2 regions of the Ramlibacter sp. GS1-15 genome follow, and region 2 is predicted to be linked to the other one. Evidence: predicted binding sites of a transcription regulator. Region 2 holds the regulator's gene; the other holds the start of a gene.
What was found. The regulator HrcA, encoded in region 2, represses chaperone genes, less so after heat shock. The targets are predictions, from matches to a motif close to TTAGCACTCNNNNNNNNNGAGTGCTAA.
Positions count from the first base shown of each region.

Region 1: AC3EF3_RS18290 (co-chaperone GroES) is a predicted target of HrcA. The motif match lies at 12,734-12,760, and genes of this name have one in related genera.

Region 1 is NZ_JBYNTU010000001.1:3,640,556-3,656,008, reverse strand. Features, by position in the region: gene AC3EF3_RS18345 (ABC transporter permease) at 1-478, shown strand, start outside; gene AC3EF3_RS18340 (M20 aminoacylase family protein) at 478-1,686, shown strand; gene AC3EF3_RS18335 (ABC transporter substrate-binding protein) at 1,700-3,283, shown strand; gene AC3EF3_RS18330 (ABC transporter permease) at 3,283-4,215, shown strand; gene AC3EF3_RS18325 (ABC transporter ATP-binding protein) at 4,212-5,201, shown strand; gene AC3EF3_RS18320 (ABC transporter ATP-binding protein) at 5,198-6,190, shown strand; gene AC3EF3_RS18315 (GNAT family N-acetyltransferase) at 6,190-6,669, shown strand; gene zwf (glucose-6-phosphate dehydrogenase) at 6,671-8,125, opposite strand; gene pgi (glucose-6-phosphate isomerase) at 8,204-9,757, shown strand; gene AC3EF3_RS18300 (BPSS1780 family membrane protein) at 9,779-10,582, shown strand; gene groL (chaperonin GroEL) at 10,660-12,303, opposite strand; gene AC3EF3_RS18290 (co-chaperone GroES) at 12,331-12,624, opposite strand; gene AC3EF3_RS18285 (porin family protein) at 12,884-13,450, opposite strand; gene AC3EF3_RS18280 (cupin domain-containing protein) at 13,738-14,211, shown strand; gene AC3EF3_RS18275 (plasmid stabilization protein) at 14,213-14,542, opposite strand; gene AC3EF3_RS18270 (phosphomannomutase/phosphoglucomutase) at 14,759-15,453, shown strand, end outside.
Region 2 is NZ_JBYNTU010000001.1:3,254,513-3,269,965, forward strand. Features, by position in the region: gene AC3EF3_RS16255 (CaiB/BaiF CoA transferase family protein) at 1-324, opposite strand, end outside; gene AC3EF3_RS16260 (LysR substrate-binding domain-containing protein) at 359-1,300, opposite strand; gene AC3EF3_RS16265 (Mpo1-like protein) at 1,297-1,617, opposite strand; gene AC3EF3_RS16270 (GGDEF domain-containing protein) at 1,697-2,923, opposite strand; gene AC3EF3_RS16275 (cupin domain-containing protein) at 2,972-3,436, opposite strand; gene AC3EF3_RS16280 (cytochrome b) at 3,611-4,162, shown strand; tRNA gene AC3EF3_RS16285 (tRNA-Ile) at 4,174-4,250, opposite strand; gene hrcA (heat-inducible transcriptional repressor HrcA) at 4,241-5,260, opposite strand; gene AC3EF3_RS16295 (NAD kinase) at 5,310-6,203, shown strand; gene recN (DNA repair protein RecN) at 6,205-7,851, shown strand; gene rapZ (RNase adapter RapZ) at 7,848-8,729, shown strand; gene mutY (A/G-specific adenine glycosylase) at 8,726-9,760, opposite strand; gene AC3EF3_RS16315 (dynamin family protein) at 9,757-11,724, opposite strand; gene mutM (bifunctional DNA-formamidopyrimidine glycosylase/DNA-(apurinic or apyrimidinic site) lyase) at 11,776-12,591, opposite strand; gene AC3EF3_RS16325 (tetratricopeptide repeat protein) at 12,628-14,355, shown strand; gene AC3EF3_RS16330 (lipoprotein insertase outer membrane protein LolB) at 14,352-14,855, shown strand; gene ispE (4-(cytidine 5'-diphospho)-2-C-methyl-D-erythritol kinase) at 14,860-15,453, shown strand, end outside.

The DNA.
Region 1 (15,453 bases), 390 kb from region 2:
GGTGGTCAAGCTCGGCTGGTGGTCCAGCGGCCTCTTCACGCGCGACGGCTGGTGGCACATCGTGCTGCCGGCGGTCACGCTGGCGATCTTCCAGCTCACGCTGATCATGCGGCTGGTGCGCGCCGAGATGCTGGAGGTGCTGCGCACCGACTACATCAAGTTCGCGCGAGCCCGCGGCCTGCCCGACCGCGCCATCCATTTCGGCCACGCGCTCAAGAACACGCTGGTGCCGGTGATGACGATCATCGGCCTGCAGCTCGGCACGCTGATCGCGTTCTCGATCATCACCGAGACCGTGTTCCAGTGGCCCGGCATGGGGCTGCTGTTCATCCAGGCCGTGACCTTCGCCGACATTCCGGTGATGGCCGCCTATCTGTGCCTGATCGCGCTGATCTTCGTGGTGATCAACCTGGTCGTGGACATGCTTTACTTCGCTGTCGATCCGCGCCTGCGTGTCGAAGGCGCGCGGGGGCACTGATGTTGGCCCCCCGCCTGAAGGCCAACGGCCGCGCCTTTGCGCACATCGCGCACTTCATCCCGGATCTCGTCGCGCTGCGGCGCGACCTGCACGCCCACCCCGAACTCGGTTTCGAGGAGGTCTACACCTCGGCGCGCGTGATCGAGGCGCTGAAGGTGTGCGGTGTCGATGAAGTGCACACCGGCATCGGCAAGACCGGCGTGGTCGCAGTGATCCACGGGCGCAGCATCAAGAGCGGCCGCATGATCGGCCTCAGGGCCGACATGGATGCGCTGACGATGACCGAGCAGAACGACTTCGCGTGGAGATCGGCCAGGCACGGGATGATGCACGGCTGCGGCCACGACGGCCACACGGCGATGCTGATCGGCGCGGCGCGCTACCTCGCCGAGACGCGCAACTTCGACGGCACGGCCGTGCTCGTGTTCCAGCCCGGCGAGGAGGGCTTCGCCGGCGCGAAGGCGATGGTGGAGGACGGCCTGTTCGACCGCTTTCCGGTCGAATCGATCTACGCCATGCACAACTGGCCGGCGATGAAGCCGGGCACCATCGGCATCAACATGGGCGCGATGATGGCGGCGGCCGACCGCGTGACCATCGAGGTGACCGGCAAGGGCGGCCATGGCGCGCACGCCTACCTCGCGATCGACCCGGTGCTGGTGTCGGCGCACATCATCACGGCGGCGCAGAGCATCGTCTCGCGCAACGTGCGGCCGATCGACAGCGCCGTGATCAGTATCTGCGCCGTGCAGGCCGGCGACGTGCATGCGATGAGCGTGATCCCCGGCAGCGTGACCATGGTCGGCACGATCCGCACCTTCAAGACGGAGGTGCAGGCCCTGGTGGAACAGCGCCTGCAGGAGATCGCGTCGGCGGTCGCGCTCGGCTTCGGCGCCACCGCCTCGGTGAAGTACGAGCGCTCCTATCCCGCCACGATCAACACGCCCGACGAGGCGGCCTTCGCGGCCGACGTCGCCGAGAGCCTGGTCGGCCCCGAGCATGTCGACCGCGACATGGAGCCGAGCATGGGCGCCGAGGACTTCTCGTTCATGCTGCAGACCCGGCCGGGCGCGTACCTGCGCCTCGGCCAGGGCGGCGACAACTGCTTCCTGCACAACCCCCGCTACGACTTCAACGACGACATCCTGCCGCTCGGCTCGGCCCTGCATGCCAGCCTGATCGAGCGCGGACTGCCCCTGGCCAACTAGAAGGAGAAAGAAGATGAAACTGCAACCCTCCCTGCTCGCCGTCGCGGCCGCACTCGCCACCGCCAGCTTCGGCGCCAGCGCCGTCACCATCCGCATCGGCAACCAGGGCGACGCCCTGTCGATGGACCCGCACTCGCTCAACGAGTCGCTGCAGATCTCGGTGACGGAGAACGTCTATGAGCCGCTGGTCACGCGCGACCGCAACTACAAGCTCGCGCCGGCGCTGGCCACGTCGTGGAAGCAGACCTCGCCGACCGTGTGGCATTTCGAGCTGCGCAAGGGCGTGCAGTTCCACGACGGCACGCCCTTCACCGCGGATGACGTGATCTTCAGCTACCAGCGCGCCAAGGGCGAGGGTTCCGACATGAAGACCTATGTCGGGCCGATCAAGGAGATCAAGAAGATCGGCGACCACTCGATCGATATCGTCACCAACACGCCGTTCCCGATCCTGCCGGAGCTCTTCACGCACTTCGACATCATGAGCAAGAAGTGGTGCGAGCAGAACCAGGCGACCAAGCCGGTGGACCGGCGCAAGGGCATCGAGAACGCGGCCTCGTTCCGCGCCAACGGCACCGGCCCGTTCCGCCTGCGCGAGCGCCAGCCCGGCGTGCGCACCACCTTCGTTCGCAACGGCAACTACTGGGGCAAGATCGACGGCAACGTCGACGAAGTCATCTTCAACGTGATCGGCAACGACGCGACGCGCGTGGCCGCGCTGGTCTCCGGCGAAGTCGACGTGATGGAGCCGGTGCCGGTGCAGAACATCGACCAGATCAAGAACGCGTCCAGCCTCAAGGTGCTGCAGGGCCCCGAGCTGCGCGTGATCTTCCTGGGCATGGACCAGAAGCGCGACGAGCTGCTGTTCTCGAACATCAAGGGCAAGAACCCGTTCAAGGACAAGCGAGTTCGCCAGGCTTTCTACCAGGCCATCGACATCGAGGGCATCAAGCGCACCGTGATGCGCGGCGCGTCGACGCCGATCGCCGAGATGTTCCCGCAGCAGGTGAACGGCTTCGCGCCCGACCTGAACAAGCGCCTGCCGTACGACCCGGAAGCCTCGAAGAAGCTGCTGGCGGAGGCGGGCTACCCGAGCGGCTTCGAGGTCACGATGAACTGCCCGAACGACCGTTACGTCAACGACGCGGCGATCTGCCAGGCGGTCACGGCGAACCTCGCGCGCGTCGGCGTGAAGGTGAACCTGCTGGCCGAGACCAAGGGCACGTACTTCCCGAAGATCCTGCGCCGCGATACGAGCTTCTACATGCTCGGCTGGACCTCCAGCACCGTGGATGCGCACAACGTGCTGTACGCGATCATGTCCACGCCGGGCGAGGGCGGCCGCGGCCAGTTCAACCTGGGCGCCTACAGCAACCCGAAGCTCGACGAGCTGACCGAGAAGATCGGTTCGGAGACCGACCAGAAGAAGCGCAACGAGATGATCCACGAGGCGATCAAGATCCACGAGGACGACATCGGCCACATCCCGCTGCACCAGCAGGCGCTGAACTGGGGCGCGAAGAAGAACATCGAGCTCGTCCAGTGGCCTGACAACGGCATGATGTGGAGATACATCACGGTCAACTCGGTCAAGTAATGCAGGCAGCGACCCCGGGGTTCCTCAGTCGCGCCTGGCACAGCGACGTCGGCTACAGCTTCCGCACCTCGCCCGTCGCGCTGGGTGCGGCGGCGGTGGCCTTCGTGTGCATCTTCGCGGCGGTGTTCGCCCAGTGGGTGGCGCCGCACCATCCGTTCGACCTTGCGACGCTGGAACTCGGCGATGCGTTCCTGCCGCCGCGCTGGATCGAAGGCGGCAGCGCCAAATACCTGCTGGGCACGGACGACCAGGGCCGCGACATCTTCTCGGCGCTGATGTTCGGCGCGCGCATCTCCCTGGCCGTCGGCGTGGCGTCCGTGATCGTGTCGATCGTGATCGGGGTCAGCCTCGGCCTGCTCGCCGGTTTCATCGGCGGCCGCACCGACGCGTTCATCATGCGCGTGTGCGACGTGGTGCTCTCGTTCCCCTCGATCCTGGTGGCGCTGCTGATCGCCGGCGTGGGCCGAGCGATGTTTCCCAACGCCAACGATGTGGTCGCCTTCGTCGTGCTCGTCATGGCCATCTCGCTCGCGGGCGGCGGCGGCTGGGTGCAATACGCGCGCACCGTGCGCGGCTCGACGCTGGTGGAGCGCAACCGCGAGTACGTGCAGGCCGCGCGCGTCACGGGGGTGTCATCGCTGCGCATCATGCGGCGCCACGTGCTGCCGAACATCCTCGGGCCGGTGATGGTGCTCGCGACGATCCAGATCGCCACGGCGATCATCACCGAGGCCACGCTGTCGTTCCTCGGCGTCGGGGTGCCGCCGAACTCGCCATCGCTCGGCACGCTCATCCAGACGGGGCAGAAGTTCCTCTTCTCGGGCAACTGGTGGATCACCGTCTTTCCCGGCGCGATGCTCGTGCTGATCGCGCTGTCGGTGAACCTGCTGGGCGACTGGCTGCGCGACGCCCTCAACCCGAGGCTGAGATGAGCCTGCTCCAGGTCCAGGACCTCGTCGTCGAATTTCCCTACCGCCGCGGCACCCTGCGTGCGCTCGACAACATCAGCTTCGAGATCGCTCCGGGCGAAATCCTCGGCGTGGTCGGCGAGTCGGGCGCAGGCAAGTCGCTCACGGGCGCCGCCATCATCGGCCTGCTCGAGCCGCCCGGGCGCATCGCCTCGGGCCAGGTCCTGCTCGAAGGCCAGCGCATCGACAACCTGCCCTACGAGCAGATACGCCGCATCCGCGGCCGCAAGATCGGCGCGATCTTCCAGGACCCGCTCACGTCGCTGAACCCGCTCTACACGGTGGGCCGGCAAATCATGGAAACGATCCAGGCGCACCTGCCGGTGGACAACGAGGAGGCGCGCCAGCGCGCGATCGGCCTGCTGGAGGACACCGGCATTCCCGCCGCCCGCGAACGCATCGACCACTTCCCGCACCAGTTCTCCGGCGGCATGCGCCAGCGCGTCGTCATCGCACTCGCGCTCGCGGCGCAGCCCAAGTTGGTCGTTGCCGACGAGCCGACCACCGCGCTCGACGTCTCGATCCAGGCACAGATCATTTCCCTGCTCAAGCGCGTGTGCAAGGAGCGCGGCGCGGCCGTCATGCTGATCACGCACGACATGGGCGTGATCGCCGAAACCTGCGACCGTGTCGCCGTGATGTACGCCGGCCGCATCGCGGAGATCGGCCCGGTGCACGAGGTGATCAACCAGCCCGCGCATCCCTACACGATGGGACTGATGGCGGCCATTCCCGACATCACGCAGGACCGCGAGCGGCTCTACCAGATCGACGGGGCGATGCCGCGCCTCAACGCGATCCCCGCCGGCTGCGCCTACAACCCGCGCTGCCCGCGGGTGTTCGACCGCTGCCGCATCGAGCGCCCCGAGCTGCTGGCGGCCGGTGCGACGCGCGCTGCGTGCTGGTTGCACGACGCCGCGTCCGGTGTCCCGGTCAAGGTGGCCGCATGAACGCGCCGCTGGTCCAGGCGCGCGACCTCGCGCGAACGTTCGACGTTTCGCCGCCGCTGCTCAACCGGCTGATCGAGCGCACGGGCCGGCGGCTGCTGCGCGCCGTCGACGGCGTGAGCTTCGAGATCGCCAAGGGCCAGACCCTCGCGCTGGTCGGCGAGTCGGGCTGCGGCAAGAGCACCGTGGCGAAATTGCTCGTGGGCCTGTACGAGCCCTCGCACGGCAGTGTGGCGTTCGACGGCGAGGACGCGCACGCGGCATACCGCGCCGGCAACCGCGCGATCCGCCGTCGCATCCAGATGATCTTCCAGGACCCGTACGCGAGCCTGAACCCGCGCTGGACCGTGGAGGACATCGTCGGCGAGCCGCTGAAGGAGCACGGCATCATCAGCGACCGGGAGCAGCTCGACGACAAAGTGGCGCGGCTGCTCGCATCGGTGGGACTGGGCGCCGCCGACATGGACAAGTACCCGCACCAGTTCTCCGGCGGGCAGCGCCAGCGCATCTCGATCGCGCGCGCGCTCGCGACCGAGCCCGAATTCCTGGTGTGCGACGAGCCCACCTCGGCGCTCGACGTCAGCGTGCAGGCGCAGGTGCTCAACATCATGAAGGACCTGCAGCGCGAGCGGGGCCTCACGTATCTCTTCATCTCGCACAACCTCGCCGTCGTGCGCCACGTGAGCGACCAGGTGGGTGTGATGTACCTCGGCCGCATCGTCGAGCTCGCCGGCAAGCACCAGCTGTTCGGCAACCCGCAGCACCCGTACACGAGGATGCTGCTCGAGGCGATCCCGAAGATGCACGCCACCGGCAAGTCGCGAACGCCGGTGCAAGGCGAAGTGCCGAACCCGCTCAACCCGCCTGGCGGCTGCACCTTCAATCCCCGTTGCCCGTTCGCCAACGAGCGCTGCCGCGTCGAGCGGCCGGCCCTGCTCGAACTGCGTGGCGTGCGCGTCGCCTGCCACGCCGTGGAAGAAGGGCGCATCTGATGCCGCTCGAACTCGCCTTCCGGCGCGGCGAACCGCGCGACGCCGACACCATCGCCGCTTTCAACGCGGCGATGGCGCGCGAGACCGAAGGCAAGGACCTCATTCCGGAAGTGATCGGAGCGGGCGTGCGGCGCCTGCTCGCCACGCCGTCGCTCGGCTTCTACCTCGTCGCGGAACGCCAGGGCGAGGTGATCGCCTGCCTGATGGTCACCAACGAATGGAGCGACTGGCGCAATGGCCTGTTCTGGTGGATCCAGAGCGTGTACGTGCAGCCGGAGTTCCGCCGGCAGGGCGTGTACCGGCGGCTGTACGAGCACGTACGCGCGCTGGCGCAATCCGACGCGTCGGTGTGCGGCTTCCGTCTTTACGTCGAGAAGGAGAACGAGGCCGCGCATGCGACCTACGCCTCCCTCGGCATGAAGGAGACGGATTACCTGATCTACGAAGAGCTTCGGCCGGGCATCCGCTTCCTGAAGTAGCTCAGCATTCCTCCGACCAGCAGTGGCCGTCGCGCGCAATCATCGCGCTGGCCGCACTCGGGCCCCACGTGCCCGCCGCATACGGCCGCGGTCCGCTCGGATCGTTCGCCCAATATTCCAGGATCGGCTCGACCCAGCGCCAGGCTTCTTCCTGCTCGTCGGCGCGCACGAAGAGGTTCAGGCGCCCGTCGATCACGTCCATCAACAGCCGTTCGTAGGCACCCACCCGCTCGGAGCCGAAACGCTTGTCGAAATCGAGGTCGAGGTGCACGGGCGAGAGCAGTTGCGTGCCGCGCCGGCCATCCTGCCCCTGCGCGAGCAGGTGCAGCTCGAGCCCGTCCTTCGGCTGCAGGTGGATCACCAGCTTGTTCACCGCGCCCACCGGCGCCTGGTAGATCGGATGCGGCGTCGGCAGGAAGTTGACGACGATGCGCGCATCGCGCGATCCCAGCCGCTTGCCGGTGCGGATGTAGAAGGGCACGCCGGCCCAGCGCCAGTTGCCGATGTCCGCGCGCAGGGCGACGAAAGTCTCCGTCGTGCTCTCTGCGGCGACGCCGGGCTCTTCGCGATAGCCGGCCACCTGCTCGCCGTGCACGCTGCCCGGCCCGTACTGCCCGCGCACCACCTGCTGCGCCAGCGCTTCCGGCGTCCACGCCTTCAGCGAGCGCAGCACCTTCAGCTTCTCGTCGCGGATCGCGTCGGCGTGCGCGTTGATCGGCGGCTCCATCGCCATCGCGCACAGCAGCTGCAACGCGTGGTTCTGGACCATGTCGCGCAGTGCACCCGTCTGGTCGTAGAAGGCGCCGCGCTTTTCCACGCCGAGGTCCTCGGCGATCGTGATCTGGATGTTGGCGATGTTCTCGCGCCGCCACAGCGGCTCGAAGAGGGCGTTGCCGAAGCGCAGCGCGAAGAGGTTCTGCACCGACGGCTTGCCCAGGTAATGGTCGATGCGAAAGATCTGCCGTTCCGGCAAGACGCGCCGCACCGTCTCGTTGATCTCGCGGTTGGAGGCGAGGTCGTGGCCCAGCGGCTTCTCCAGCACCAGCCGCGTGTTGGGCGTGTTCAGCCCCGCAGCGGCCAGCTGCTCGCAAGCGCTCATGAACAGCGACGGCGCCGTGGCGAGGTACATCACCACCGTGTCGGCGCGCCGCTCGTGCAGCGTGGCGGCCAGGCGCTGGAAGTCCTCGGGCCGGGACAGGTCCATGCGCAGGAAGTGCAGCAGGCGGGCGAAGCGGTCGAACTCCTCGGCATTGGGCCGCTTGGCGAGATCGACCTCGTCGAAGCGCGACCGGATGAGTTCGCGGTACTGGGTGTCCGAGAGGTTGTCGCGGGCCACGCCGATGATGCGGCCGTCGGCCGGCAGCGTGCCGTGGCGGAAGGCCTGGAACAGGGCGGGCATCAGCTTGCGCCAGGCGAGGTCGCCGGTGCCGCCGAAAACGATCAGGTCGAAGCTCATGGGCGTTCTAGTTGTTCGGGATGAAGGCTAACTTTAGCGACTCCGCGCGGCAGAGGTGGGGACGCAGATAATCCGCGCATGATCGATGCCATCTCCCGCCCCCATTGCGACCACACGCAAGCCTGGTTGTCGCTGCGCGAGCATTTCGACAAACAAGGCCGCTTGCTGGACGTGCGCGACGCCTTTCGCGCCGAGCCGAAGCGCTTCGAGACCTATTCCCAGCAGGCGCCGCGCGTTTTCGCGGACCTGTCGAAGAACCTGATCGATGCGCATACCCGTTCGCTCATGCTCGAGCTGGCGCGCGAATGCATGCTGGAGCGCCACCGCGACGCGATGTTCGCAGGCGAGCCGGTCAACAACACCGAGCGGCGCGCCGTGAAGCACTGGCTGCTGCGCATGCCCAAGGGCGCGAGCCGCGACCCCGATGCGCGCGCGGTGCACGAGACGCTCGATGCGATGCTCGATTACGCCGAGCGCGTGCGGGGCGACGCGCGCATCACGGACGTGGTCAACATCGGCATCGGCGGCTCCGATCTCGGCCCCCAGATGGCCGTGACCGCGCTGGCCGATTTCGCGATCCCCGGCAAGCGCTTCCATTTCGTGTCAAACGTCGACGGTCACGAGCTCGCCGCGGTGCTGGCGCAGGTCAAGCCCGAAAGCACGCTGTTCCTGATCGCGTCCAAGACCTTCACGACGATCGAGACGATGACCAATGCACGCTCGGCCAAGGCCTGGTTCGAGCAGCAGGGCGGCACCGATGTCGCGCGGCATTTCGGGGCCCTGACGACCAACGTGAAGGCGGCGGGCGAATTCGGGATAGCGACGACCTTCGGTTTCTGGGACTGGGTGGGCGGCCGCTACTCGATGTGGTCGGCGATCGGCCTGCCCATCGCGATCGCCATCGGCGCGGAGAACTTCCGCAAGCTGCTCGCCGGCGCCCATGAGATGGACGAGCATTTCCGCACGGCACCGCTCGATGCGAACCTGCCGGTGCGGCTGGGGCTGCTGGACGTCTTCTACCGCGGTTTCTTCGGCTTCGCGAGCCGCAGCGTCGCGCCGTACCACAGCGGCCTGAAGCGCCTGCCGGCCTACCTGCAGCAGCTCGAGATGGAAAGCAACGGCAAGCGCGTGGACGCCATGGGCCGGCCGCTGACCGTGTCGACATCGCCTGTCGTTTGGGGCGAGCCGGGCACGAACGGGCAGCACGCGTACTTCCAGATGCTGCACCAGGGCACGGACGTGGTGCCGGTCGAGTTCATCGCCGTGAAGCATGCGGCGCATTCGCTCGCAGGCCATCACGACCAGCTGCTGGCCAATGCGCTCGCGCAAGCGCAGGCGCTGATGCAGGGCAAGGCTGACGCCGGCGGCCACAGGGACTTTCCCGGCAACCGGCCCAGCACCTTCTTCATCCTCGAGAGGCTGGATCCGGCGAGCCTGGGCGCGCTGGTCGCGATGTACGAGCACCGCGTTTTCACCAGCGGCTCGATCTGGGGCATCAACAGCTTCGACCAGTGGGGCGTGGAGCTGGGCAAGGTGCTCGCCACGGACATCGCGCCGCGGCTGGCGAGCGGCGATGAGGCCGGCCTCGATCCTTCCACGGCCGGCCTCCTGCGCCGGGTCGCCGGCCGCTGACGGCCTGCGGCAAACTCTCTTGTGCTGACCGACAGGCGCGGCATACTCCGCGGCGGTTCGATCCGAACTGCACCACGACTGGAGGGAACAACAATGGAGGACACGGCAATCGGAACCGGCGCCAAGCGCGCGGTGGAAGCCGGACGCGGAACGGCCTGGTGGACGCAATCCTGGGCGCTTTTCATGAAGAACCCGGGCATGTGGCTGATTTTCGGCGTGATTTTCGTGATCGGGTTCTTCGTACTGGGCTGGATTCCCTTCATCGGGGGCCTGATCGCGACGGTTCTGGGCCAGGTGATCGCCGGCGGCTGGATGCTGTCGGCCCGCAAGCTTGACGGTGGCGGCTCGCTCGAGGTCGCGGACATGTTCGCGGGCTTCAAGGACAAGCTCAACCCCTTGTTGGTGCTGGGCGCCCTGGCTGCCGGGGCGACGCTCGTCATTGTGCTGGTGATGACCCTCATGGGGGGCGGCGCCGTGATGGGAATGATGGCCGGCGGGGCCGCCCGCAGCGCGGGGGGAATGATGGCGGGCGCCGCTTTCGGCATGCTGGCCGTGCTGGTGGGACTGGTGCTCGGCTTCGTGTTCGCGATGGCCCTGTGGTTCGCGCCCGCGCTGGTCGTCTTTCGCGATGTGGCGCCGGTGGATGCGCTGAAGGCCAGCTGGTCCGCGACTTGGGGAAACGTCGGCGCGTTCCTTGTCTACGGCCTGATCTGGATCGTCGCTGCGGTCGTGGCGTCCATCCCTTTCGGGCTCGGCTGGTTCGTGCTGATGCCGCTCACCATGCTGGCCATCTATTCTTCGTACAAGGACATCTTCGAGTCCTGATTCCCGGCCCGCACGGTCGACGCCAAAAAAAAAGCGCCCCGAGGGGCGCTTTTCTCATGGCGAGGCACGCCCGGACATTACATGTCCATGCCGCCCATTCCACCCATGCCGCCCATGCCACCGGGCATGGCGGGCGCTTCTTCCTTCGGCGCTTCGGCGACCATCGCCTCGGTGGTCAGCATCAGCGACGCGACGGACGCGGCGTTCTGCAGCGCGGTGCGGGTCACCTTGGTCGGATCGAGAATGCCCATCTCGATCATGTCGCCGTAGGTGTCGTTCGCGGCGTTGAAGCCGAAGTTGCCCTTGCCTTCCAGCACGCGGTTGACCACCACGCTGGCTTCGCCGCCGGCGTTGTAGACGATCTCACGCAGCGGCGACTCGATGGCCTTGAGCACGAGCTTGATGCCGGCTTCCTGGTCGGCGTTGTCGCCCTTGATGGCGCCGGCGGCCTGCTTGGCACGCAGCAGCGCGACGCCACCGCCGGCCACCACGCCTTCTTCCACCGCCGCACGCGTGGCGTGCAGGGCGTCTTCGACGCGGGCCTTCTTTTCCTTCATCTCGACTTCGGTCGCGGCACCGACTTTGATCACGGCCACGCCGCCGGCCAGCTTGGCCACGCGCTCTTGCAGCTTCTCGCGGTCGTAGTCGCTGGTGGCTTCCTCGATCTGCACGCGGATCTGCTTGACGCGCGCTTCGATGTCCGCGGCCTTGCCGGCGCCGTCGATGATGGTGGTGTTTTCCTTGCCCACTTCGATGCGCTTGGCCTGGCCCAGCTCGGCCAGCGTGATCTTCTCGAGCGTCATGCCGGTCTCTTCGGAGACGACCTGGCCGCCCGTGAGGATGGCGATGTCTTCCAGCATGGCCTTGCGACGGTCACCGAAGCCGGGCGCCTTGACCGCCACGACCTTCAGGATGCCGCGGATGGTGTTGACCACCAGCGTCGCGAGCGCTTCGCCTTCGACTTCTTCCGCGACGATCAGCAGCGGGCGCGAGGCCTTGGCCACCTGTTCGAGCGTCGGCAGCAGGTCGCGGATCGACGAGATCTTCTTGTCGTACAGCAGCACGAACGGGTTCTCGAGGATGGCGGACTGCTTCTCGGGGTTGTTGATGAAGTAGGGCGACAGGTAGCCGCGGTCGAACTGCATGCCTTCGACGACATCGAGTTCGTTGTCGAGCGACTTGCCGTCCTCGACGGTGATCACGCCTTCCTTGCCGACCTTGTCCATCGCGTCGGCGATGATCTTGCCGATCGACTCGTCGCTGTTGGCGGAGATCGAGCCGACCTGGGCGATTTCCTTGGACGTCGTGGTGGGCTTGGACTGCTTCTTCAGCTGCTCGACCAGGGCCGTCACGGCCTTGTCGATGCCGCGCTTGAGGTCCATCGGGTTCATGCCCGCGGCCACGTACTTCATGCCTTCGCGAACGATGGCCTGCGCGAGCACCGTGGCGGTCGTCGTGCCGTCACCGGCGTTGTCGCTGGTCTTGGAAGCGACTTCCTTGACCATCTGCGCGCCCATGTTCTGGAGCTTGTCCTTCAGCTCGATCTCCTTCGCGACCGACACACCGTCCTTGGTGACGGTGGGGGCGCCGAACGAGCGCTCGAGCACCACGTTGCGGCCCTTCGGACCCAGCGTGACCTTGACCGCGTTGGCCAGGATGTTCACGCCTTCGACCATGCGATGACGCGCGTCCGCGCCGAAGATAACGTCTTTAGCTGCCATTTGATTTTCTCCTTGGGATCAGCCTGATTACTTCTCGACGACCGCGAACAGGTCGTCTTCCTTCATGACCAGCAGTTCGTCGCCATCGACCTTGACGGTCTGGCCGCTGTACTTGCCGAACAGCACGCGGTCGCCGACCTTGATGTTCAGGGCGATGAAGTCACCGGTCTTCTCGCTGCGCTTGCCCGGGCCGACGGCCAGGACTTCACCCTGGTCGGGCTTCTCGGCGGCGTTGTCGGGAATGACGATGCCCGAGGCGGTCTTGGTCTCGTTTTCCAGGCGCTTGACGATCACGCGATCGTGCAGGGGGCGAAGCTTCATTGCATCTCCTTGAATGACTGACGGAAGGACATCAAAAAACGCCAACGATCCAAAGAAAGTTAGCGCTTATTAACTTGCGCTTGGGCTGAGTGGCCGGCCAGCTCTGCTGTTAGCACTCAAATCCAGCGAGTGCCAATGATAAGGCCTTTTGGGGGCGTTTCAAGAGACCGGCGCCCTCGCGAAACGCAAGCTCCTGCGGCGTCCCGGCCAGAAAGAAAAATGCCCGCCGGCGGCGGGCATTCGTGCGCGATGCGCAGGATCAGAAGCGATAGCCCAGACCGATGGTGAAGCCGTCGATCTTCGTGTCATCCTTCTTGAAGTAGCGCATGTAGTCGACGCCCACGTACATCTTCGGCGAGATGTTGAAGTTGGCGCCGACGCCATAGGACACGCTGCTGTCGCTGCCGCTGTCCGACGCCGAGAAGCCCGCCACCGAAGCGGCGGTCCGCACGCGGGTGTGGGCGTAGCCCAGTCGGCCGAACACTTCGAACGCGTCGCTGATCATTGCCTTCGGCTTGACGTAGATGCCGACGATGTGGCGAACGTCTTGCTGGACATCGACCGGCACGCCGGCGAACGTCGTCGAGGTGCTGTCCTTGCGCACGCCGAACCCCAGCATGCCTTCGACAGCGAAGTTCTCATGGAAGTTGTAGCCGACGATGCCGCGCAGCATGGCGGGCTTCACGCTGATGCCCGAGTCGGAAATCTTCAGCGTGCTGTAGCCCAGCTCGCCATAGGTGGTGCCGGTGACGGTGGAGCGGGTCTGGGCCTGGGCGGCGCCGGCCATCAGCATGGCAGAGGCGGCCGCGATCGCGATCAATTTCATTCTTCGTTCCCTATTGGATGTTGCGGACCCGGGTATCGGGTCCGCGGCCAGTCTAGCCAGCGTGCTCATCCGTCGGCAAGAAAAGGAATGGCTGGCGAGTCATTTGCGTGGCGACCGTGCGACGGTGCAGCCAGGGCGCTCCCACAATCTGCGGAGCTGTCGGCCAGGAATTGATGCCAATTCCAATGCTGCGCTGCCGGTCAGAAGCGGACCTGCATGAGAATGTCGGCGCCAGGAGCCCGCTCGCAATTTGGCCGAGACCGAGGCTGCACGCAGTGGAGCCGCTCATGAAAATCAACCAACGCGTCATCAACATCGACGAGCTGAAGCTCGAAACGTTTCAGCACGGCAAGAAGTTCGAGACGCGGGGCGCCCGAGTCGGCCCGCTGCTCGGTGCCAAGGACCTGGGCTATTCCTATGACGTGCTGCCGCCGGGCAAAGCGGGCTGTCCGTTCCACAGCCACCGCGCGGAGGAAGAGATGTTCTTCATCGTGCGCGGGCGCGGCAAGCTGCGCTACGGCAGCGAAACCCGGCCGATCCGCGCGGGTGACTTCATCTGCTGCCCGACCGGCGGGCCCGATACGGCCCACCAGATCGTGAACGACTCGGACGAGGAGCTCGCGTACATCTCCGTCAGCACCATGATGCCCGCGGAGGTCTGCGAGTATCCGGATTCCGGCAAGATCGGGGCCTACGGCGGCGGGGAGATCCGCCACATGACGCGTCCTGCCCAGGCGCTCGACTACTGGGACGGCGAGTGACTCACTTCGAGTCGACCGCTCGCTCGAGTTCGTCCTTCGTCATCGTCGAGCGGCCGCTGATGCCCTTGCGCTTCGCTTCTTCGTAAAGCTGGTCGCGCGTGCGGCCGCCCTGGCCGCGGTGCGAGCGCTGGCCACCGCGCCTGGGTGCCGGCATGTCCGCGAGCGACTGCGCGCTCGCATGTTTCGCTTCCCCGTGCTGCGCGCGCTCCTTGTTCACGACCCGCGCCGCGATTTCCTCGGCCGTCTTCTCGTCCTTGCCGTGCTTCTCGTAGCCTTCCTTGATGTGTTCGTACTGGCGCTCGCGCTTGTTGCTCCAGGCTTTCTGCGGCATGGCATGCCTCCTTTCGATCGGTGATGGCTGGCCTCTTGTGCGGCCCCGGCGGCGTCTTCTCCCATGCTAGGCACGAGCTCGCGGCGCGCACTAGGAGGCCACGGTGTTGCGCTGTCGGACAAGTCGTATCCGCGCAGCTCGGCCTGGGTCGCCGGCGGTTGCGCTTGATGAGCTTCGCGCCTCACTAGAATCGTTCGCACTGCTTCGCCTCGCACCGTGCACACCCCCGGCATCTTCAAGGCCTACGACATACGCGGCGTCGTGCCCGTGGCATTCGACGAGGAATTCGCGCGCCGGCTGGGACGCGCGTTCGCCGGGATGGCACGCGCCGAGCATCAGCTTGTGGTGGCCGTCGGCCGCGACGGCCGACTCAGTTCGCAGGCACTGGCCGATGCCCTGATCCGCGGGCTCGTGGCCGGCGGCGTCGACGTGATCGAGCTCGGCGCCACGACGACACCGATGCTGTACTTCGCCGCCTGCACGCTCGCGCGCAGCGGTATCCAGGTCACGGCCAGCCACAACCCGCGCGACCACAACGGCTTCAAGCTCGTGCTCGCCGGGCGCACGGTCCATGGCGACGAGATCCAGCTGCTGCGCCAGCGCATCGAAGCCGATAGCCCCGTCGCGCCGCCGCGCCCCGGCCGTGTGGTGCGAGCCGACGTGCTCGACGCCTATGCCCATCGCATTGCCGGCGACGTCAAGCTCGCGCGGCCGATGAAGGTCGTGATCGATTGCGGCAATGGCGTCGGCGGCGCGTCGGCGCCCCAGGTGCTGCGCGCGATCGGCTGCGACGTCACGGAACTCTTCTGCGCCGTGGATGGCCGCTTTCCCAACCATCATCCCGATCCCGGCAATCCCGCGAACCTGCAGGACCTGATTGCGAAGGTGCAGGAGGCGGGTGCCGAGCTGGG
Region 2 (15,453 bases):
CCCGGGACGGAAGTTCTCGATCAGCACGTCGGCGTCGGCCGCCAACGTGCGAACGGCCTCCTGCGCCTTGGGGTCCTTCAGGTCGAGCGCGACCGACTTCTTGTTGCGCGACTGCACCTGCCACCACAGCGACGTGCCGTCCTTGAGCAGGCGCCAGTTGCGCAGCGCGTCGCCCGTGCCGGGCGGCTCGATCTTGATCACGTCGGCGCCGAAGTCCCCGAGTGTCTTGCCCGCGAACGGGCCCGCGATGAGCTGGCCAAGCTCGAGGACTTTCAGGCCGGCGAGCGCGGCGGGCCCTTGCGTCTTGTCTGCCGTGTGCGTCATGGCGGCGCAGTGTCCGCCTGCGGGCCGACGCCGTCTATTGCCGTTTGCGGCGCTGTGCCTTCGCATTCGGCGAAGGCTGCGCGAGGAAGCCGGCCAGGGCGCGCACCGCCTCGTCCTGCTGGCCGGCGCGCGTCGCCAGCAGCAGGCGGCGTTTCGCCCACGCCTCGGCCAGGGGGCGCAGCACCAGGGCCATCGTGCGCGCGATCGGCTCGGCCGCCGCCCGCGGCAGCACGGCGACGCCCAGGCCTGCATCGACCAGGTGACACACGGCGTCGAAGCTGCGCACCTGGAACCGCAGCCGCAACGGCCGGTTCGCCGCCAGCGCCGCCTGCTGCAGCTCCAGCAACATGGCGGCGCCGGTGTTCAGGCTGATCCAGTCTTCGTCGAGCAGCTGCGCGAACGACAGCGGCTGGCGCGACTTCGCGAGCCGGTGCGCGCGCGGCAGCACCGCCACCAGCTCGTCTTCGCGAAACAGGCGTGTTTCGATGCCGCGCGCGTCCACGCCTTCCACGAAGATGCCCAGGTCGCTGCGCCCTTCGCGCACGGCGCCGGGCACCATGTCCGACATCTGCTCCTCGAGATCGACCCGCACGCCGGGCTGCAACTTCGCGTACTGCGCGAGCAGCGGCGGCAGGAACTGGTTGATGGCCGCGGTGCTGGCGCAGAGCGACACGTGGCGCGCAACGCCCTGACCGAAATCGCGCAGCTCGCCGCCCAGGCGCTCCGCGGCCTGCAGCAGCGCCAGCCCATGGCGCACGAAGATGTGCCCGGCCGGCGTGAGGATCAGTCCGCGGCGATGGCGCTCGAACAGCGGTGCGCCGAGCGAATCCTCGAGCTCGCGCAAGCGGCGGCTGGCCGCGGCCAGCGCGAGATTGGATGCAGCGGCCGCCGCGGACAGTGACCCGTGCTGCGCGCACGCGACCGCGATGCGGATCGACAGCAGGTCGTAGCGCGCCGGATTGAACGAGGGCGTCAAGCGGCGGCCAGGGTGCCCGAGAACGGCACCTTGCCCGTCAGCATCTGCCACCACATCACCCAGTCGCTGGCGAAGCTCCAGGCCGGGTGGCCGAAGCTGGCCGGCTTGTTCTTCTCGAAGCCGAAGTGGCCGACCCAGGCGAAGCCGTAGCCGATGAACGGCAGCGCGATCAGCAGCCAGCCGTTGCGCGTGGCGATTGCGACCGCGAGCGTGAGCAGCACGAGCGTCGAGCCGATGAAATGCAGCGTGCGGCACACGGGGTTCGCGTGCTGCGTCAGGTAATAGGCGTAGAACTGCCGGAACGAGTCGAACTTCATCGCGGTCTCCTTTCGCGTGCGTCCGTGACCGCGATCTTCGCCGATTCGGCGCGCGATGGCTACTCGACCAGGTGCCGGATCATCCGGTGCGCGGGACCGCCATGCCCGGTACCGGCAGCTCCGCGATCTGCTCGGCGTCGTTGTCGTACCAGGCGATGTTGCTCGCGTAGCCCCAGGCCGAGCGCGACATCGCCCTCGCCTGCGCGATCGCGAGCCGCGGCGGCATCTCGGCCGGCGCCATGAGCAACCCGATGCCGATACGCGCCTCCCAGCTCGCGTTGCTGGTTTCGAGCTGCAGCAATTCGCCGCTCGTGCCGAGCACGACCGGCCGCGACAGGCGGCGCTTGACCCGCAGCGCATGATCGATCAGTTGCTGCGCATCCCGCGGACGGCGCGCCAGCAGCAGGAAGCCGTCATCGGGCACGCGCGCCAGCTCCACCCCCGGCAGCGCCAGCTTGCGCAGCCTCGACGCGCAGACGAACAGCGCATGGTTGTAGGCGGCGCGTCCATGCAACTGCTCGACGACGCCGAGGTTGTCGATCGACACCACGATGACGCCGCAAGGCCGTCCGTCGCTGCCGAACGAATCGCCCACTGCGAGCCCGGTACGCTCGTGCGAAGGCAGCCGCGTGATCGGGTCGAAGTTGGGGCCGTGCGTCATCACGGTGCTGACTTCGATCAGGTAGGCGTAGCGCGACCACATCGCCGCCGCCATGCACAGGAGGTACGCGATGCTGGCGACGGCACTGGCCGCATGCACCTGCCACGGCGTGTCCCGGGGATGCAAGGCGTACCAGTCGAGGCCCGCCAGCGCGACCGACATGCAGGGAAGCGCGGCCAGCGCCAGCCGGCCTTCGCGCTCGCCGCCCCAGGCGCTGCGAAGCGACACGGCCAGCCCCGCTAAGACCATCAGCGATTCCAGCGCCAGGGCGAGCCACAGCGCGTCTTGCGCCGGAAGCAGCCAGCCGACGGCGATCACCGCGCCGGCCAGCGCGGCCAGCACGATGCGGCTGCGCGCGACGCCGGCGGGCGTGCGGAAGGAGTCGAGCAGCATGAACAACATGAGCCCGAGGACGGCTGCCGTGACAGCCGCAACATGCGCCTGCAGCCGCAGCAGCGCATCGCCCTCCGCGAAAGGCACCCACCCGAGGAAGGCCAGCGCATAGGCGGCCGACAGGAAAGCGGACAGCGCCCCGGTGAGCGCCACCCGGCGCGCGGAGCGTGTGAACGCCAGCAGCGCGGCGACGCCGGACAGCGCCACCGCGCCGAAGTAAGCGCCCCAGAACCCCACCGCCAGCATGCTCATCCGTCGAGTATGCCGGTGGCGGGCCCACGGCCGAATCGGGCCGAACGCTTACTTGGCCTTGGTCGGATCGTCCTTGTCGTTCACGTAGGTCAGGTCGAACGGGCCTTCGCCGTGGATCTGGATGACCGCCGGCGTCTTCGCCATCGCGTAGTGCGGCTGCTTGGCGGGGATGGACCCGAAATCGGCGGCCTTCATCGTCTTCATCGCCTTGGCATCGAACTTCTCGCCCATGCCGACCATGAAGCTGCCCGAAATCACCGTGACGTTCTCGGTCTGCGAATGCCAGTGCGGCGCGACCTTGTAGCCCGCGGGCGTCTGCAGGCGCATCACGAACGGGCCGGGCTTGCTCGGATCGCCCTGCAGCACCGCGAGCTTCGCGCCCTTGGGCAGCACCGGCGGTGCATCGCCCCACTTCAGGCCCTCGCCGCCATGGACGGCCCAGGCCGGCGCGGACAAGGACAGGGCCGCAACCGCGGCACAGGACAGCAACGCTTGGGTGGGCAATCGGAACATGGCCATCTCCTCGGCGCGCAAGAGCGATTGATTCCCCACCGGTGGCACGCCGCGCCGGCGAGGCGTGCGGGATTGTCCACCCGCAGCCTGCGTGGCACAACCGCATCGACCGCGCGATACACAGTTTGCCCGGCGTCAACACCGCGGAAGCGGTGTTGACCTAGACTGCAAGCCATGACCGGACGGATCAGCACGAAGAACAGGTACAGCCCCGTCGCCCAGTCCTTGCATTGGCTCACGGCCATCCTCGTGCTGGCCGCGTTCATCTACGGTCCAGGCGGTCCGGAATCGCGCGTCTATTCGGATGCGCGCGAATTCGGGCGGCGGCTGCACGAGACGCTCGGCCTGAGCGTGTTCCTGCTGTCGTTCGTGCGCGTGTGCTGGCGCGCGTTCGACCCGCAGCCCGATCCGCCCGAGATGCCTCGCTGGATGGGCGCGGCGGCGAAGGCCGTCCGGGCGCTGCTCTATGTGCTGTTGTTCCTGGTGCCGCTCACGGCCATTGCCGGCGCATGGCTCGAGGGCCACGCCCTGACGTGGCTGGGCGGAAACATCGGTCCATGGCTGGCGGAATCGCATGCGCTGGGCCAGCAGGTCGCCGGGCTGCACGGCTGGCTGGGTGACGCGATCCTGTGGGTGGCGGGCCTGCATGCCGCCGCCGCCCTGTACCACCACTTCTTGCTGCGCGATGGCGTGTTGCGGGCGATGCTGCCGTCGCGTGACGGCTGACGGCGGGTGACTGGTAGGCCGTGCTGGACTTGAACCAGCGACCAAGGGATTATGAGTCCCCTGCTCTAACCAACTGAGCTAACGGCCCTCGGGGCCCTTATTGTGACTGAGCGCGTTGCTCACCAGCTTGGAGGTGATGTCCACGATCTGGATCATGCGGTCGTAGGGCATGCGGGTGGGGCCGATCACGCCCAGCGTGCCCACGACCTGCCCGTCCACCTGGTAAGGCGCGCTCACGACACTGAGCTCCTCGATCGGCACCACCTGGCTTTCGCCGCCGATGAAGATGCGCACGCCGGCGGCCTGCTCCGAGATGTCCAGCAGCCGCATCAGCTGCGTCTTCTGCTCGAACAGGTCGAAGGCGCGGCGCAGGTGGTTCATGTCGTGGCTGAAATCCGAAACGGCGAGCAGGTTGCGTTCGCCGGAGATCACCACCTCGTCCTGCTCGCGCATCGCCTCGGTGCTGACCTGAACCGCCGCCTGCATCAGGTCGGCGATCTCGCCGCGCAGCTGCTCGACCTCGGTCTTGAGCTTCTCGCGCACCTGCTCGATGGTCATGCCCGCGTAGTTGGCGGTCAGGAAATTCGAGGCCTCGATCAATTGCGACTGCGTGTAGTCGTGCGCGGTGTGCACGACGCGGTTCTGCACGTCGCCCTCGGGCGAGACGATGATCACCAGGTAGCGGCGGTCCGACAGGCGCAGGAATTCGATGTGGCGGAACACGGAGCTGCGGCGTGGCGCCATCACCACGCCGACGAACTGCGACATGTTCGACAGCAGCTGTGCCGCATGGGCGATGACGCGCTGCGGCTGGTCGGGCGGCAGCTGGGGCGCGTGGGCCAGTTCGTCGCGGCGGGCCGTGAGCATGGTGTCCACGAACAGGCGGTAGCCGCGCGCCGTCGGGATGCGGCCCGCCGACGTGTGGGGGCTGGCGATGAGCCCGAGCTCCTCGAGGTCCGCCATCACGTTGCGGATGGTGGCGGGCGAAAGCTCCAGCCCGGAGGCGCGCGACAGGGTGCGCGAACCCACCGGCTGCCCCTCGGCGATGTAGCGCTCGATCAGGGCTTTCAACAACAGCTTGGCACGGTCATCGAGCATGTCGAGCCAATTCTAGCGAGCGCGCCCCTTTTAATGCTCTAATTTCCGAATGAAATGCGTCTTCCGCCAGATCGCCCTGATCGGCAAGTACCACGCCTCGGTGGCGGGGTCCGCCGGTTCGCCGCGCGCGGCGCTGGAGGAGATCGCGCAATTCGTCATGGCGCAAGGCTGCACCGTGGCCCTGGAGCGCGAGACGGCGCTGGCCTCGGGCCTGGCCGGCTACACCGAACTCGACGTCCCCGGCATCGGCACCAACTGCGACCTGGTGCTGGTGGTGGGGGGCGACGGCACGATGCTGGGCATGGGCCGGCAGCTGGCGCGCTACGGCGTGCCGCTGATCGGCATCAACCAGGGGCGGCTGGGCTTCATCACCGACATCCCGCTCGGGGGCTTTCGCGAGGCCCTGGGCCCCATGCTGGCCGGCCAGTTCGAGGAGGACCACCGCAGCATCATGCAGGCGCGCGTGATGCGCGGCACCGACTGCGTGTTCGAGGCCACGGCGATGAACGACGTGGTCGTCAACCGCGGCGCCACCTCGGGGATGGTGGAGCTTCGCGTGGAGGTCGACGGCCACTTCGTCGCCAACCAGCGCGCCGACGGCCTGATCGTCGCGTCGCCCACCGGCTCGACGGCGTATGCCCTGTCCGCCGGCGGCCCGCTGCTGCATCCGTCCACCCCGGGCTGGGTGCTGGTGCCGATCGCGCCGCACACGCTGTCCAACCGGCCCATCGTCCTGCCCGATGCGTCGGAGGTCACGATCGAGCTGGTGTCCGGCCGCGACGCCAGCGCCAATTTCGACATGCAGTCGCTGGCGTCGCTCTTGCACGGCGACCGGATCACGGTGAAGAGGTCACAGCATCGCGTGCGATTCCTTCACCCGCGCGGCTGGACCTACTTCGATACCTTGCGCAAGAAGCTTCATTGGAACGAGGGGCACTCCTGATATGTTGAGGCGGATCGCTTTGCGCGATTTCGTGATCGTGCGCGAGCTCGAACTGGAGCTCGCTGGCGGCTTTTCCGTGCTGACGGGCGAGACCGGCGCGGGCAAGTCCATCCTGGTCGATGCGCTGCAGCTCGCGCTGGGCGCGCGAGCCGACAGCAGCGTCGTGCGCGAAGGCGCGGCGCGCGCGGAGATCACGGCGGAATTCGACCTGCCGGCCGCGCTCGTGCCGTGGCTGCAAGAGGCCGGGTTCGAGCGGGAAGACGCACTGCTGCTGAGGCGCAGCATCGACAACCAGGGCAAGAGCCGCGCCTGGATCAACGGCAGCCCGGCGACGGCGACGCAGCTGCGCGAGCTGGCGGACAGCCTGGTCGACATCCATGGCCAGCACGCCTGGCAAAGCCTCACGCGCGCCGATGCCGTGCGCGAGCTGCTGGACGGCTACGCCGCTGTCGACGTCCAGCCCGTGCGCGATGCGTGGCAGAAGTGGCGCGCCGCGCAGAAGACCTTGGCCGATGCCCGCGCCGCGCAGGAGACGCTGTCGCGCGAGCGCGAGCGGCTCGCCTGGCAGATCGGCGAACTCGACAAGCTGGCCCCCGGCACCGACGAGTGGGACGAGCTCAATGGCAGCCACACGCGGCTCGCGAACGCGCAATCGCTGATCGAGGCGGCGCAAGGCGCGATCGAGGCGATGGAAGGCGAGGAAGGCAGTGCGTCGCGCGCGCTGGCGCAGGCGCAGTCGCTGCTGTCGGCGCAGGAGCATGTCGAGCCGCAGTTCCGCGAGATCGCGGAAGTCCTCGCCTCCAGCCTCGCGCAGGTCGAAGACGCGGCGCACACCTTGCACGCCTACCTGCGCAAGACCGAGCTTGATCCGCAACGGCTCGCGCAGCTGGACGAGCGCATGTCGCTGTGGATGTCGCTGGCGCGGCGGTATCGGCGCACGCCGCCCGAGCTGCCGTCGCTGCTCGCGTCGTGGAAGGAAGAACTCGCCAGGCTCGATGCGGCCGCGGACCTCGCGGCGCTGGAGCAGGCAGACAAGCAGGCGCAGGCGGCCTACCTCGCGGCCGCACGTTCCATCTCGAAAGCCCGCACCAAGGCGGCGCCGCAATTGGCCAAGGCCGTGACCGCGGCGATGCAGGGCCTGGGCATGCAGGGTGGCCGTTTCGAAGTCCAATTGCAGACACTCGCCGAGCCGCAGCAGAGCGGCCTGGAGGAGGTGGCGTTCCTCGTCGCCGGCCATGCCGGCAGCACGCCGCGACCGGTGGGCAAGGTCGCTTCCGGCGGCGAGCTGTCGCGTATCGCGCTGGCGATCGCCGTGACCACCAGCCGCCTGGGCACGGCGCAGACCCTGATCTTCGACGAGGTCGATGCCGGTGTCGGCGGCGCCGTCGCGGAGACAGTGGGTCGCCTGATGAAGCAGCTGGGGCGCGACAGGCAGGTCCTGGCCGTGACGCACCTGCCGCAGGTCGCCGCCTGTGCGGACCACCACCTCGTCGTGGCCAAGCAGAGCGATGCGAAAGGCCCGGCCAGCAGCGTGACCGGCGTGCTGGGCGAGCATCGCGTCGCCGAGATCGCGCGCATGCTGGGCGGCGAGCGCCTGTCGGGCACCACGCTCGCGCACGCGAAGGAAATGCTCTCGGGGGCAGGATGAGCCTCGAGCTCGTGCTCATCACCGGCATGTCGGGCTCCGGCAAGTCGGTGGCACTGCGTGCGCTGGAGGATGCCGGCTATTACTGCGTCGACAACCTCCCGCCGGAGCTGCTGCGGGACTTCGTCGCGCTGGAGAAGCGGAACAACGCCGACCGCGTCGCGATTGCGATGGACGTACGCAGCGCGACGTCGCTGCCGCTGGTGCCGCAGCAGCTGCGCGAGCTCGCGGCGCAGGGCGTGAGCATCCGTTCGCTGTTCCTGGATGCGACGACGGACACGCTGGTGCGCCGCTTTTCCGAGACGCGGCGGCGGCACCCGCTGTCGGGCCAGGGCCAGGAAGACGTCGCCCGCAACTTCGACCAGCAGCATGCGCTGGTGGATGCGATCGAGCTCGAGCGCGAGCTGCTGTCGGACCTGCGCGAGCAGGCGCACGTGATCGACACCAGCATGATCCGCAATTCGCAGCTGCAGGCGCACGTGAAGTCGCTGCTGTCGGCGCCGGCCTCGCGCCTGACGCTGGTGTTCGAATCCTTCGCCTTCAAGCGCGGCATCCCGGTCGATGCGGATTTCGTGTTCGACGTGCGCATGCTGCCCAACCCGCATTACGAGCCGCAGCTCAAGGACCTCACCGGCCGCGACGCTCCCGTCGTGCAGTACCTCGAACAGCACGAGGAGGTCGGTCAGATGTACCGGCACATCGAGCAGTTCATCGCGCAGTGGCTCGAGCCGCTCGCGCGGGATCACCGCAGCTACGTCACCGTGGCGATCGGCTGCACCGGCGGGCAGCACCGTTCCGTGTATCTCGTCGAGCGGTTGGCCGCGGCGTTCGGGCCGAAGTGGGTGACGCTGAAGCGCCACCGGGAGCTGGACGCGATCTAGGCTTCCAGCAGCCTGCGAATCGGCGCGGGCAGGCCGAGCCCGGGCCAGGCGCCCGCCTCGATCCACTCCCCCGCGATCGGCAATCGCTGCCTGCGCGTCAACCGCAGTCCCACGGGGTGCAGGTGCAAATCCTTGTGCGTGAGCACGTGCACGAACGCAGGCTCTTCGCGCAGCTCGAGCTTCGATGGCGCCGCCGCTTCCAGGGCTTCGCGGCTGTCGAACGCCGGCAGGCAGTACAGGCCGGCCCACACGCCCGATGACGGGCGCTTCTGCAGCCACACGGCGCCGTCGCGGTCCTGCGCGCGCAACAGCCAGAGCGACTGCGCCGTGCGCTTCAGTTTGCGCGTCTTCACGGGATATTTCACCGGGTCGCCTTCGCGGTGCGCCCTGCACAGGTCCGCCACGGGGCAGAGAAGGCACGAGGGATTCCTCGCCAGGCACACCGTCGCGCCAAGATCCATCAGCCCTTGCGTGTAGCTGGGCATCGTCGCGGCGAGATCGCGCCTGGGCAGCAGCGCCTGCGCGTGTGACCACAGTTCACGCTCGTTCGCGCTGCTCGCCAGGTCGCCGTCGAACGCCAGCACGCGCGAGAGCACGCGCTTGACGTTGCCGTCGAGGATGGCCGCACGTTCGCCGAAGCAGAAGGCGGCGATCGCCGCCGCCGTGGAGCGGCCGATGCCGGGCAGCGTCTCGAGTTGCGCCGCGGTGCGCGGGAACTCGCCGCCGAAGCGCGCCACCACCTCCTGCGCGCAGCGGTGCAGGTTGCGCGCGCGGCTGTAGTAGCCGAGGCCGCTCCACAGCGACAGCACCTCGTCCTCGCTCGCGCGCGCCAGCGCCCGCACGTCGGCAAAACGTTCGAGGAAGCGCCCGTAGTAGTCCAGCACCGTCGCCACCTGCGTCTGCTGCAGCATGATCTCCGACAGCCACACGCGGTACGGATCGCGCGTCGCCTGCCACGGCAGGTGGCTGCGGCCATGGCTTTGCTGCCAGCGCACGATGCGGCCGGCGAATCCCGCGACGAGTGCGGTCATGCGGTCTTGCGGAGGGGCTCGAGAGGCGCCGGTTGCGTGACCGGTTCCGGCGTCTGCACCAGGTGGTCGGTGAGCTCGGTGAGCTTGGCGTCGAGCTCGTTCAGCGCGGCTTCCTGCAGGCCGATTTCCCCGATGCGCTCGTCCAGGCCGCTGGCGGCCTGCTGGATGCGCTCGATGGCCTCCAGCCGGCGCGTGAAGTTGCGGCGGCGCTCACGCAGCTGCGCATCGAGCTGGGCGGCCGCGGACTTGTTCCACAGCTCCACTTCGCCGAGCGCCGATTCGTACACCACGCGCAAGCGCGTCGCGAGCGCGCGCACCAGCCGGTCCGCGAACTCGGGCTGGGCGAGGCGGAAAGCGTTGGTCACGCCCAGGTACTGCATGTGGCTGCGTTCGACCAGGTCGAGGTCGCGCTCGTAGCGCGCGAGTTCGGGCTCGCGCGGCGCCTGCAGCGAGAAGCCGTATTCGGCATTGAGCTGGCGGAAGGTGCCCGTGAGCATGGACTGGATCTCGGCGCTCATGGCTTGCGCCTTCTGCAGCCCCGTGCGCAGCCGCTCGAAGGTCGCGGCGTAGGCCTTGCGCACGCCCAGCTTGATTCCGGGCTGGCGCAGCGCCTTCGTCAGCTCCGCCATCTCGGCCTTCATCGTCGATGTGCCGAGCAGCGCGAACACGTCGCGCAGCAGCTTCGTGTGCACCGAGCGCACGGCGTGGATGCGCGCGCCGCTCGCGTCGAAATCGCGCTGTTCCTGCTGGATGCGCGAGCGCATGTGCCGGATGACCGCCAGGTTCTTGCCGCGCAGGCCCTTCAGCTCGAGCAACTGTTCGGCCAGGTCGCGGCGGCGGATATGGATCGAACGCCCGGCCTCGGCGCGCAGTTCCCCGACGCCCGTGGCGACGGCCGCGCGCAGGATGTCCTGCCGCTGGCCCAGAACGCCATGGCCGAGCGCGTGCTCGAGCACCGGCAGCTGGCTTTTCCGCAGCAGCTCGGCATCGTGGGTGACTTTGGCGAGCAGGCCCTTCTGCGCCGACACCGGGATCACCTGGCCGGGGTGCAGGCCCAGCACTTCCGCCGAGGTCGCACGCTGGCGCTCGATCTGCGCCTCGATCTGATCCGGCGTGGACAGCTGGTCCCACATCGTGTCGATCTTGTTCAGGACGACCAGGCGCGAATCGACGTTCTCGGTCTCCGCGACCAGGTGCTCGCGCCAGATCGCGAGGTCCGACTTCGTCACGCCCGTGTCGGCCGCGAGGATGAACACCACCGCATGGGCCTGCGGGATCAGGTTCACCGTCAGTTCCGGCTCGGCGCCGATGGCGTTGAGGCCCGGCGTGTCGAGGATCACCAGCCCCTGCTTGAGCAGCGGGTGCGCGATGTTGATCAGCGCGTGACGCCAGCGCGGGATTTCCACCTGGCCGTCCGCGCCGACCATCGGGTTGTCCTCGGGCCGGTCGTCGTGCCAGAAGCCGAGCGCCTTCGCTTCGTCCTTGCCCACGTGGCGCACTTCGGAGACCTTCTCGAAGGCCTGCGCGAGCTGCGCCGGGTCGTTCACGTCCAGGTCGATGCGGGTCCACTTGTCCGGCACGGCGCGCCATTCCATCAGCGGCTGCGGCTGCAGGCGCGTCTCGATCGGCAACAGGCGCAGGCAGGGCGGCACGTCGGGGTCGTAGCCCAGCTCGGTCGGACACATCGTCGTGCGGCCCGCGCTGGCCGGCATGATGCGCCGCTTGTAGCCGGCGAAGAAGATCGAATTGATCAGCTCGGACTTGCCGCGCGAGAACTCGGCGACGAAGGCGACCATCACCTTGTCGGAGCGGATCTGCGTTTCGAGCCGCTTGAGGCGCTCTTCGACGGCGGAATCGAGGAGCTCGTGATCCTTCAGCCATTCGGACAGCAGCTTCAGGCGCAAGGCGAACTCGCGCCGCCACGCGCCGTGGCGGTCGAACTGGTCGTTGAAGGAAGTGGCCACTACTGCAAAGTCCCTAGCTGAACAATATAGCACCCAGCCCCAGTGGACTGCTCAGGATTTCTGGCAATGCGGGCAGTAATACGTTGCGCGCTGGCCCTGGCGGATGCTTTTGATGCGCGTGCCACACACCCGGCAGGGTTCGCCGGCGCGGTCGTACACCATCGCTTCGAGCTGGAAATAGCCCGTCTCGCCCCGCGCGTTGGAAAAATCCCGCAGCGTGCTGCCGCCCTTGTCCACGGCCCGCGTCAGCACGTCGCGGATCGCCTGCCGCAGCTTTTCCGCCCGCGGCCGGCTGATGCGCGCGGCCGGCAGCGTGGGACGGATCCCCGCGAGAAAGAGCGCCTCGGAGGCGTAGATGTTCCCGACGCCGACCACCACGTCGCCCGCGAGCAGCACCTGCTTGATCGGCGCCTGGCGGCGCTTCAGTTGCGCATGGAAGCTGGCGGTGTCGAACTCGTGCGTGAGCGGCTCCACGCCCAGGCCGCCCAGCAGCTTCGCGCCTTCGGGCGATTCCTCGCGCGGGGCATAGACCACCGCCCCGAAGCGGCGCGGATCGTTCAGGCGAAGGGTGCCTTGCGTGGTGACGAGGTCGAAGTGGTCGTGCGTGCCGGCCGCGGGCTGCGTAGTCGCGAAGCTGAGGCTGCCCGACATGCCCAGGTGCAGCAGCAGCAGCCCGTGGTCCAGGTCCACGAGCAGCCACTTGCCGCGCCGGCGCACGCCGCGCACCACGCGCCCGACCAGCGTCTCGGGCTCGATCCCGAGCGGCCAGCGCAGCGGCTTGCCGCTGCGCACGGCCTCGATCCGCGCCCCGGCGATCCGGTCGGCAAAGCTGCGGCGGGTGACTTCGACTTCGGGCAGTTCGGGCATGGCACTGCGTTGACGGCGCTGCATTATCATGGGTCGATGAAGCGTTTCCCCCTGGCCGCGCTGGCGTTCGCGCTGCTTGCCGCAGGCGCCGGCGCCTGCGCGGCCGAAGACACCCCCGATCCCGTCCCCCCGCCATCCGCCCTCGACGCGCAGCTGTTCTACGAACTGCTCGTCGGCGAGATGAGCGCCACGGAGGGCGAATCCGCCACCGGCGTGGGGCTCCTGCTCGATGCCGCGCGCAAGACGGGCGACCCGGCGCTGTACCAGCGCGCCGTCGAACTCGCCCTGCAGGCCCGCTCGGGCGATGCGGCGCTGCAGGCCGCGCGCGCGTGGAAGCAGGCCTTCCCGCAGTCGCAGGAGGCCAACCGCTTCGTGCTGCAGATCCTCGTGCTGCTCAATCGCCTGCCGGAATCGGCGGAACCGCTGCGGGCCGCCATCCAGCTGACGCCGGCGGGCGAGCGCAACGCGGTGCTCGTGAGCGTGCCGCGCCTGTATGCGCGCGCGGTCGATCGCAAGGCCGCCGCCGCCGTCGTTGAACAAGCGTTGTCCGACGCGCTGCAGAACAAGGACACCGCCGCTGCGGCCTGGACGGCCGTGGGGCGCCTGCGCCTGCTGGCCGGCAACCCCGCAGGCGCCGGGGACGCGGTGAAGCGCGCGCAGGCGGTCGATCCGCAAGCCCAAGGCCCGGCCCTGCTGGCGCTCGAGATGGTCGACGCCAAACAGCCGGAGGCCGAAGCGCTGTTCAAGCAGTACCTCGCGGGCAAGCCGCTTCCCGAACTGCGCATGGCCTACGCGCGGGTGCTGGTCGACAGCCAGCGCTACGCCGAGGCGGCGGACCAGGTGAAGGCCGTGACGTCGCAACGACCGGATTACCCCGAGGCCTGGCTGGTCCAGGGCACGCTGCAGCTCCAGGACAACCAGGATGCGGCGGCCGAGGCATCGCTCAAGCGCTACCTGGAACTGGCCAGGGCGCAGGGCCCCACCGACGAGCGTCGCACCGGCGAAGCGCAGGCCTATTTGTCGCTGTCGCGCCTGGCGGAAAAGCGCAAGGACTACACGCTGGCCAACGCCTGGCTGGACAAGATCCAGGATCCGCAGGACCTCGTCGCCGCGCAGCAGCGTCGCGCCTCCATCCTCGCCCGCCAGGGCAAGGTGGAGGAAGGCCGCAAGCTGATCCACGCGCTGCCCGAGCGCGAGCCCGGCGACGCTCGCATCAAGATGCTGGCCGAAGTGCAGCTGCTTCGCGACAGCAAACAGTACAAGGCCGCCTTCGACGTGCTTTCGCAGGCCAATGCCAAGGAACCGTTCGATGCGGACCTGGTGTACGACCAGGCCATGATCGCCGAGAAGATGGGCAACCTGCCGGAGATGGAACGGCTGCTGCGCAAGGTGATCGCCGCCAAGCCGGATTACCACCACGCGTACAACGCGCTCGGCTATTCGTTCGCCGAACGCAACATGCGCCTGCCGGAGGCGAAGGAGCTGATCCAGAAGGCGCTGAGCTTCGCGCCGGACGACCCGTTCATCAGCGACAGCCTGGGCTGGGTCGAATTCCGCATGGGCAACAAGGCGGAAGCCCTGCGCATCCTCGAGAGTGCGTACAAGGCCCGGCCGGACGCCGACATTGCCGCCCACCTGGGCGAAGTGTTGTGGAGCATGGGCCAGCAGGGACGCGCGCAGTCGATCTGGAAAGAGGGGCTGCTGCTGAACGGCGATAACGAGGCGCTGCAGGCAACCCTCAGGCGCCTGCACGTCAAGCTATGAAGCCGGTGCGCTGGTGGACCGCCGTGCTGGCGGTGCTCCTCGTCGCCAGCTTGTTGGCCGCTTGCGCGACGCCGCCGCGACCCGCCGCGCCTGCCGATGCGGTGCTCGGTCCGTGGGTCGGCCGCCTGGCCGTGCAGGTCCCGGACAAGCCCGAGGGATCGTTCTCCGCGGCCTTCGAACTCAGCGGCAGCGCCAGGCGGGGCGAACTCTCGCTCTTTTCACCGTTGGGCGGCACGCTGGGCGTGCTGCACTGGGAGCCGGGCAAGGCCGTGGCGCGGTGGGGATCGCGCACGCAGGAATACAGCTCGGTCGAGGAGCTCACGACGCAAGTCGGGGGCGCACCGGTGCCCGTCGCCGCCCTCTTCGACTGGCTGCGTGGCATCGACACGGCCGTTCCCGGCTGGAAGGCCGACCTGTCGCAGCTGTCGCAGGGGCGGATCAGCGCGAAGCGGTTCGATCCTCCACCCGAGGCCGACCTGAAGGTCATCCTGGAGCGCTGAGCCGGTGCACGCGCTGTACGACGTCCCCGCCCCGGCAAAGCTGAACCTGTTCCTGCACGTGCTGGGCCGGCGTGAGGACGGCATGCACCTGATCCAGTCGGCCTTCATGCTGGTCGACTGGTGCGACACGCTGCATTTCGAGCTGCACAGTGACGGCACGCTCACCCGCGAGGATCTGGGCACGCCCTTGCCTGCGGACGACCTGGTGCTGCGGGCGGCACGCGCGCTGCAGGCCGCATCCGGCACGAAGCTGGGCGCGCATATCGCGATCGACAAGCGCATCCCGAGCGAAGCCGGCATGGGTGGCGGCTCATCGGACGCGGCGACGACGCTGCTTGCGCTGAACCGCCTCTGGAACCTGCAACTCGATGCACGACAGCTGGCCGCCCTCGGTGTCCAGCTCGGCGCCGACGTGCCCTTCTTCCTCGGCGGAACGAACGCCTGGGTGGAAGGGATCGGGGAGAAACTCGCGCCGCTCGAGCTGCCGCGCGCACGCTTCGCGGTGGTCAAACCGCCCCAGGGACTGGAGACCGCGCGGATCTTCCGCGACGCGGCGCTGAACCGTTCGACGCCCGCTGCTATAATCTCGGGCTTTGCT